DNA from 2 places in the Micromonospora sp. LOL_013 genome. Region 2 is predicted to be linked to the other one. Evidence: riboswitches for the same ligand, from Rfam matches in the RefSeq annotation. Region 2 holds a riboswitch; the other holds the start of a gene.
The links. A riboswitch is a leader RNA that binds a small molecule or an ion and turns the genes downstream of it on or off. The one in region 2 is predicted to bind cobalamin.

Region 1 (3,580 bases), on a different contig from region 2:
GCCGGGCCAGGCCCAGTCGCACCGGACCAGACTCGCAGTCGAGCACCACCATCGCGGTGCCGGCGAGCAACGGCGCCAGGTCTATCGGATTCGGTCCGCTGGTCGACCGCCCGTCGGTGACCAACAGGATCAGTGGCCGACGGCGTGGCTCGCGGCGGCGCTCGGCGGCGACGGTGGCGGCGGCGGCCCGCAGCCCGGCGGCGATTGGGGTACGGCCACCGGTGCGCAACTGCGCCAGCTTGGCGACGGCCACCTCGTGGCTGCTGGTCGGTGGCAGCACCACGTCGGCGGCGGCACCCCGGAAGGTGATCATCCCGATCCGGTCCCGCCGGTGATAGGCGTCGCGCAGCAGCGACAGCACGGCGGTCTTGACCACGGTCATTCGCTGCCGGGCTGCCATCGACCCGGAGGCGTCGACCACGAACAGAATCAGGTTCGCCTCCTGGCCGACGTAGCGGGCCTGGCGCAGGTCGGCGGGGGTGATCTGGCGGGCACCCCGGGATGCGGCGGCGCGCACCGTGGCTGGTAGATGCACCGTCGACGGCCGTCCAGTCAATGATCCGGCACCGACCACCCGGCCCCGGTCGGCGTGGGCCGCCGAACGTCGGCCGGGCGTCGCGCCCGCACCGAGCCCGGGTAGCCGCAGTGTCCGGGGCCGGTACGCGGGCCCGGCCGCCGCCGGAGCCGGACCGCCCGGCGGTACGCCGTCCGGCTGCTCGGCACCGCCCGCCGGCCCGCTGTCGTCCAGCGTCGCTGGCTCGGGCGACGGGCCGCCCTCCGGTGGTGGCGGACCCTGCGACGGGCCGCCCTCCGGTGGTGGCGGACCCTGCGGCGGCGGAGGATCGGGATCGTCGTCGCCGCACTCGTCACGCAACACCTCGTCGAGGCGCTGCTCGTCGGCACCGGGCGGGTCGAGCGGGTCACGGCGCCGCCGGTGCGGCAGCGCCAGCCGGGCTGTCTCGGCGACCTCGGCGGCGGTGACCGCCGGTTGGCCCCGCCAGGCGGCCAGCGCGACGGCGGCGCGGGCCATCACGATGTCGGCCCGCATACCGTCCACCTGGTACGCCAGGCAGATCCGGGCGATCCGGTCGATCTCGGCATCGGGCAGCGTGACCGCGGGCAGGGCCGCCCGCGCATCGCGTACCCGCAGTGCGAGCTGGTTGTCGGCGGACCGCCAGCGGTCCGCGAACGCCACCGGGTCGGTCTCGTACGCGAGCCGACGGCGCACCACCTCGGCCCGGTCGGCCACCTCGGAAGGTGCGGCCACCGACACCATCAGCCCGAAGCGGTCCAGCAACTGTGGACGCGGCTCGCCCTCCTCCGGGTTCATCGTGCCGACCAGCAGGAACCGGGCGGCGTGACTGACCGACACCCCGTCGCGTTCGACGTGGGCCCGGCCCATCGCCGCTGCGTCCAGCAGCAGGTCCACCAGATGGTCCGGCAACAGGTTGACCTCGTCGACGTAGAGCAGGCCCCGGTGCGCGGCGGCGAGCAGCCCCGGATCGTACGCCTTCACGCCGGCGCTGAGTACCCGCTGGATGTCGAGGGTGCCGACCACCCGGTCCTCAGTGGCGCCGACCGGCAATTCGACCAGAGCGGCCGGGCCGCGGCGTGCGGTCACCGGCGCGGTGTGCGGCCCGTCGGGGCAGGTCTGGTCCGGGGCTGCCGGATCGCAGCCGAACCGGCAGCCGAGCACCCGGTCGACCTCCGGTAGCAGCCCGGCCAGCGCGCGGACGATCGTCGACTTTGCGGTGCCCTTCTCACCCCGGATGAGCACGCCGCCGATGCCGGGGTGCACTGCGGCGAGCAGCAGGGCCTGCCGCAGGTCGGGCAGGCCGACGACGGCGGTGAACGGGTACGGCGTCATGGCAGGGGCCGACAGGTGTGCATGGTGAATCCCTCCCGCGGGTGTCCACGCCCGCGTACCGGTGGACCAGCGAGCGGCCGGAGTCTCCTGGCTGCCGGATCGACGTCGCGTCCCGAGCCTTCCCGCCGTTGGGGCAGTGGCTGTCTCAGGGGGACGCGACTCACCGGTCACAGTGGCGGGACCGCCCCGGATTCGCACCGGGTTCCTCCGCGCCGCTCGTGCCGGTCATGCTCCCCCACCGGCGGTCCACCGTCAATGTGGCGCCGGTCCCGGTGTCGGCCAGAGCCGCAGCCATTGCCCGAGCGGTCACCACGGCGGTACGCTGCGCAGGCCACGGTGTTCGGGAAGCCGGTGTGATTCCGGCGTGGTCCTCGCCACTGTGACCGGGAAGTGTCCGTTCCACCACGCCACTGGGCCGACGACGGTCCGGGAAGGCGGGACGGCCGCGACGATCCGGGAGCCAGGAGACCGGCCGTGGCATGCACCGCATCGCCACGAGGCATGGACGAGAGGATTTCCTGGCATGACTGCACCTTCTGTCGGCGGCGAGGTCACCACCACCGCCATCCGCGTACCGCTCGCCGGTTGGTTACTGGCCGCCGTCGCGGCGGTCGTCATCTACCTGGTCGCGCAGGACAACGGGCTGGTGCTGGCCGGTACCGCCGAGTTCGTGCACGAGTTCACCCACGACGGCCGGCACGCCCTCGGCGTACCGTGCCACTGAGCGGCGGCCGGCTCCGATGAGCACCTACCCGTTCGGCGCGGTGCTGGGCCGCGGCCTGCTCGCCGGTGCGGCCGCCGGCGTGGCAGGCGCGGTGGCGGCCCTGCTGATCGTCGAACCGCAGATCGAGTCGGCGCTGGTCGTCGAGGAGGCCCGCGCTGCGACCGGGACGGCCGGACACAGCCACGACGAGGAGTTGGTCGGTCGGGCCATGCAGGTCCTCGGCGGGCTGGTCGCCACCGTCGCGGTGGCGCTGTGCCTGGCGTTGATCGTCGCCGTGGTCTACGCGGCGACCCGGCACCTGCTGCCCGGCCACGACGACTTCCGCCGGGTGGGGCTGCTCGCCGGGCTCGGCTTCGTCGTGGTGGCGCTGCTACCGGCGATCCGCTTCCCGGCCAACCCGCCGGGCGTCGGCGATCCGGACACCGTCAACCAGCGCACCGGACAGTACCTGTCGTTCATCATCGCCGCAGCCGCCGTGACCTGGCTGGCGCTGCTGACCCACCGGCGGCTGACCGGCTGGGCGCGGCCGGCACCCTACCGGACGGTGGTCGCGGCGGCGCTGGCCATCGTCGGGTACGCCCTGCTGCTGGCGCTCTGGCCAGCCACCGGAGTCGACGTGCCCACCGACATCCCGGCGACGCTGCTGTGGGAATTCCGACTCGCCTCGCTGGCGCAGCTCGCCACCATGTGGACGGTCCTCGGGGTGGTGTTCGGACTGCTGCTCACCCCGGCCCGGACCGGTGGTCGGCGGTCCACGCTCGCCGACGTCGCGTGACGGCTGACGACGGCGCGGCAGGCCCGGAGCCCGGGCGCCTCGTCCGGGTGACCGTATGCCGAGGCTGCTGTTGCGGCACCCGCCGCAAACACCCGGACGTCGACCACGACCGGCAGCTCGACGAACTGCGTGCCGCCTCGCCGGTACGGGTGTCGGACTGCCTCAACGCCTGTGACCGGTCCAACGTGGTAATCGTGCAGCCGGCAGTGTTGGC
Region 2 (3,580 bases):
TGGCTGGCAGTCGATGGCCTCGGCTTTCACCGGGCGACCCTCGACCCGATCAGGCATGTTCGCCAGCAGTACCGGGCCGACGTGGCGGGATGGCCGCACGGAGACTTCCGGCACTACCTGGATCGCGCGCTTGACCAAGGCACCGGCCGGGCGATGTGGTTCGTGGAGGGTGCCGACGTCGATCGGGTGATCGCGACCGTCGGGCGGTTCCCGGCCGACCGTCACGACGATCTGGTCAGCGGCGTCGGTTACGCGGCGACCTACACCGGCGGGGTGAGTGAGCCGGCGCTGCGTCGGCTGTGGCAACTCAGCGGCGAGCATCGCTCCTTCCTGGCTCAGGGCGCGGCTTTCGCCGCGCTGGCTCGCGACCGGGCAGGGCTGGTCAACGCGCACACGCGGACGGCGGTGGCCGTGCTGTGCGGCACCAGCGTCGAACAGGCGGCCGACATCGCTGAACGATCGGAGACCGATCTGTCACCGGACGGTGCGCTGCCGAGTTACGAGGTCTGGCGACAGCGGATCGCTGACCGGTTCACCTCCCGCAGCCGTCGCTAGTACCCCGACGAGGAGGGTGCCGAGCACCGCCCCGGACAGGCCCCATAGCACGCTTCTCACCCGACGGTTCCTCCTCCGCGTACCCGGTGCGACCCGACGCCGCGACACGCCGAACACAGTATCTGGTGTTGCGTCTTCTAGCTTGCTCCCATATATGGTGTACCCCGCAGCTGGTTCGGCCGCCCCTCGGTGGTGGTCGAGGCAAGAGGGAACCCGGTGTGAGTCCGGGACTGCCCCGCAGCGGTGAGTGGGAACGACCGCCGTCACCAAGCACTGGACCCGCGGCGGGTCCGGGAAGCGACGGCCAGTAGGTACAAGCACGACGCCCACGAGTCCGAAGACCTGCCAGCGTGCCGCACGCGTCGCGTGCGGTGGTCGAAGGCCGCGCGGGACGGCCGACGCCGACGACCGGTCCACACCGGCGGAGCAGACCGCCAGGTGGGCGACCGGTGGCGTCCTCCCCGTGTGTCCGTCGACCGGTGGACAGGCACGACAAGGGGAACCGATGCAGGTACGCAAGCGCAACGGCGACACCGAACCGGTGGACGTCAACAAGATCGTCAAGGCGGTCGAACACTGGGTCGCCGACCTGGCCGAGGTCGACCCGCTGCGGGTGGCGACCCGGACGATCAGCGGACTGTACGACGGGGCGACAACCGCCGAGCTGGACAAACTGTCCATCCAGACGGCGGCGGAGCTGATCGGCGAGGAGCCGCAGTACTCGAAACTGGCGGCCCGGCTGCTCGCCGCCTACGTGGACAAGGAGGTCCGCGGCCAGCAGGTGGCCAGCTTCAGCCAGTCCATCCGCTACGCCCACGGCCTAGGGCTGATCGGCGACGACACCGCCGCGTTCGTGGCCCGCAACGCCCGCAAACTCGACGACGCCGTCGACGGCGACGGCGACGGCGACCTGCGCTTCGAGTACTTCGGGCTGCGTACGGTGGCCGACCGCTACCTGCTGCGGCATCCGCAGACCCGGCTGGTGGTGGAGACGCCACAGTACTGGCTGCTGCGGGTGGCATGCGGGCTGTCCCAGACGCCGGCCGAGGCGGTCGACTTCTACCGGCTGATCTCCAGCCTGGCCTATCTGCCCAGCTCACCGACCCTGTTCAACTCGGGCACCCGGCACACCCAGATGTCGTCGTGCTTCCTGGTCGACTCGCCGCGCGACGAGCTCGACTCCATCTACGAGCGCTACCACCAGGTGGCGAAGCTGTCGAAGTTCTCCGGCGGGATCGGCATCTCCTGGTCGCGGATCCGTGGCCGGGGCGCGCTGATCCGGGGCACCAACGGCAGGTCGAACGGCATCGTGCCGTTCCTCAAGACGCTCGACGCCGGGGTCGCGGCGGTCAACCAGGGTGGCCGCCGCAAGGGCGCCGCCTGCGTCTACCTGGAGCCGTGGCATCCGGACGTCGAGGAGTTCCTGGAGCTGCGGGACAATACCGGTGAGGACGCCCGGCGTACCCACAACCTGAACCTGGCCAACTGGATCCCGGACGAGTTCATGCGCCGGGTCGAGGCGGACGCCGACTGGTCGCTGATCGACCCGTCCGACGCACCGGAGCTGCCCGACCTGTTCGGCGAGGCGTTCGACGAGGCGTACCGGGCGGCGGAGAAGAAGGCGGTCCGGACGGTCAAGGCCCGCGACCTGTACGGGCGGATGATGCGCACCCTGGCGCAGACCGGCAACGGGTGGATGACGTTCAAGGACGCCGCGAACCGGTTGTCCAACCAGACCGGTGAGCCGGGCAACACGATCCACCTGTCCAATCTGTGCACCGAGATCCTGGAGGTCAACAGCGACGACGAGACCGCCGTGTGCAACCTCGGGTCGATCAACCTCGGCGCGCACGTCACTGCCGACGGCGTCGACTGGGACAGGCTGCGCGCCACGGTCCGTACCGCTGTGGTGTTCCTCGACCGGGTGATCGACATCAACTACTACCCGGCGGCGCAGGCGGCGGCGTCGAACCCGCGCTGGCGGCCGGTAGGGCTGGGGCTGATGGGCCTGCAGGACGCGTTCTTCACGCTGCGGCTGCCGTTCGACTCGGCGCCGGCCCGGGAGTTGTCCACCCGCGTCCAGGAGGAGGTCTTCCTGACCGCGCTGGAGACCTCCGCCGGGCTGGCCGAACGGTTCGGCCCGCATCCGGCGTACGCCGAGACCCGGGCCGCCCGGGGCGAGCTGCACCCGGACCTGTGGGGTGCCGAGGTCGGCCAGCCCGAGCGGTGGGCCCGGCTGCGGTCGACGATCGCCGCGCACGGTCTGCGGAACTCGCTGCTGGTCGCGATCGCGCCGACCGCGACGATCGCCTCGATCGCCGGCTGCTACGAGTGCATCGAGCCGCAGGTGTCCAACCTGTTCAAACGCGAAACCATGTCCGGGGAGTTCCTGCAGATCAACACCTACCTGGTCGGCGAGCTGAAGGCGCGCGGGCTGTGGACGGCACTGGTCCGGGAGCAGATCAAGCGGGCCGAGGGGTCGGTGCAGGGCGTCGCGGACCTGCCCGCCGATGTGCGGGAGCTGTTCCGTACCGCATGGGAGCTGCCGCAACGGGCGCTGATCGACCTGGCCGCCGCCCGTGCGCCGTACGTCGACCAGTCGCAGTCACTGAACCTGTTCCTCAGCGCGCCGACCATCGGCAAGCTGTCCTCGATGTACCTGTACGCCTGGAAGTCCGGGCTGAAGACCACCTACTACCTGCGGTCGCGCCCGGCGACCCGGATCCAGCAGGCCACCGTCGGCATCGCGCCGACCGCCGGGCCGACCCCCGGGCCAGTCATCGCGACCAGCGACGACGAGGCGTCGGCCTGCTCCCTGGAAAACCCCGAAACCTGTGAGGCCTGCCAGTGACCACCGTCTCCGAAACCGCCACCGTCTCCGAAACCGCCACCGTCTCCGAAACCGCCACCGCCACCGCGACCGCCGCCGCCAGCGACGCGACGACCGGCGCGGATCGGCGGCAGCTGCTGCTCGACCCCGGCATGGATCTGACCCTGCGGCCGATGCGGTATCCGCAGTTCTTCG

Region 1: linked by a shared signal. The riboswitch ahead of ACFHWS_RS13490 (VWA domain-containing protein) and the one ahead of ACFHWS_RS27330 (ribonucleoside-diphosphate reductase subunit alpha) in region 2 are both predicted to bind cobalamin.

What each region holds. Positions count from the first base shown of each region.
Region 1 is NZ_JBHMIQ010000017.1:68,632-72,211, reverse strand. Features, by position in the region: gene ACFHWS_RS13490 (VWA domain-containing protein) at 1-1,867, opposite strand, end outside; cobalamin riboswitch at 1,948-2,075, opposite strand; cobalamin riboswitch at 2,185-2,359, shown strand; gene ACFHWS_RS13485 (CbtB domain-containing protein) at 2,391-2,591, shown strand; gene ACFHWS_RS13480 (CbtA family protein) at 2,608-3,366, shown strand; gene ACFHWS_RS13475 (hypothetical protein) at 3,414-3,580, shown strand, end outside.
Region 2 is NZ_JBHMIQ010000060.1:11,322-14,901, reverse strand. Features, by position in the region: gene ACFHWS_RS27335 (DUF1702 family protein) at 1-555, shown strand, start outside; cobalamin riboswitch at 710-920, shown strand; gene ACFHWS_RS27330 (ribonucleoside-diphosphate reductase subunit alpha) at 1,061-3,406, shown strand; gene ACFHWS_RS27325 (ribonucleotide-diphosphate reductase subunit beta) at 3,403-3,580, shown strand, end outside.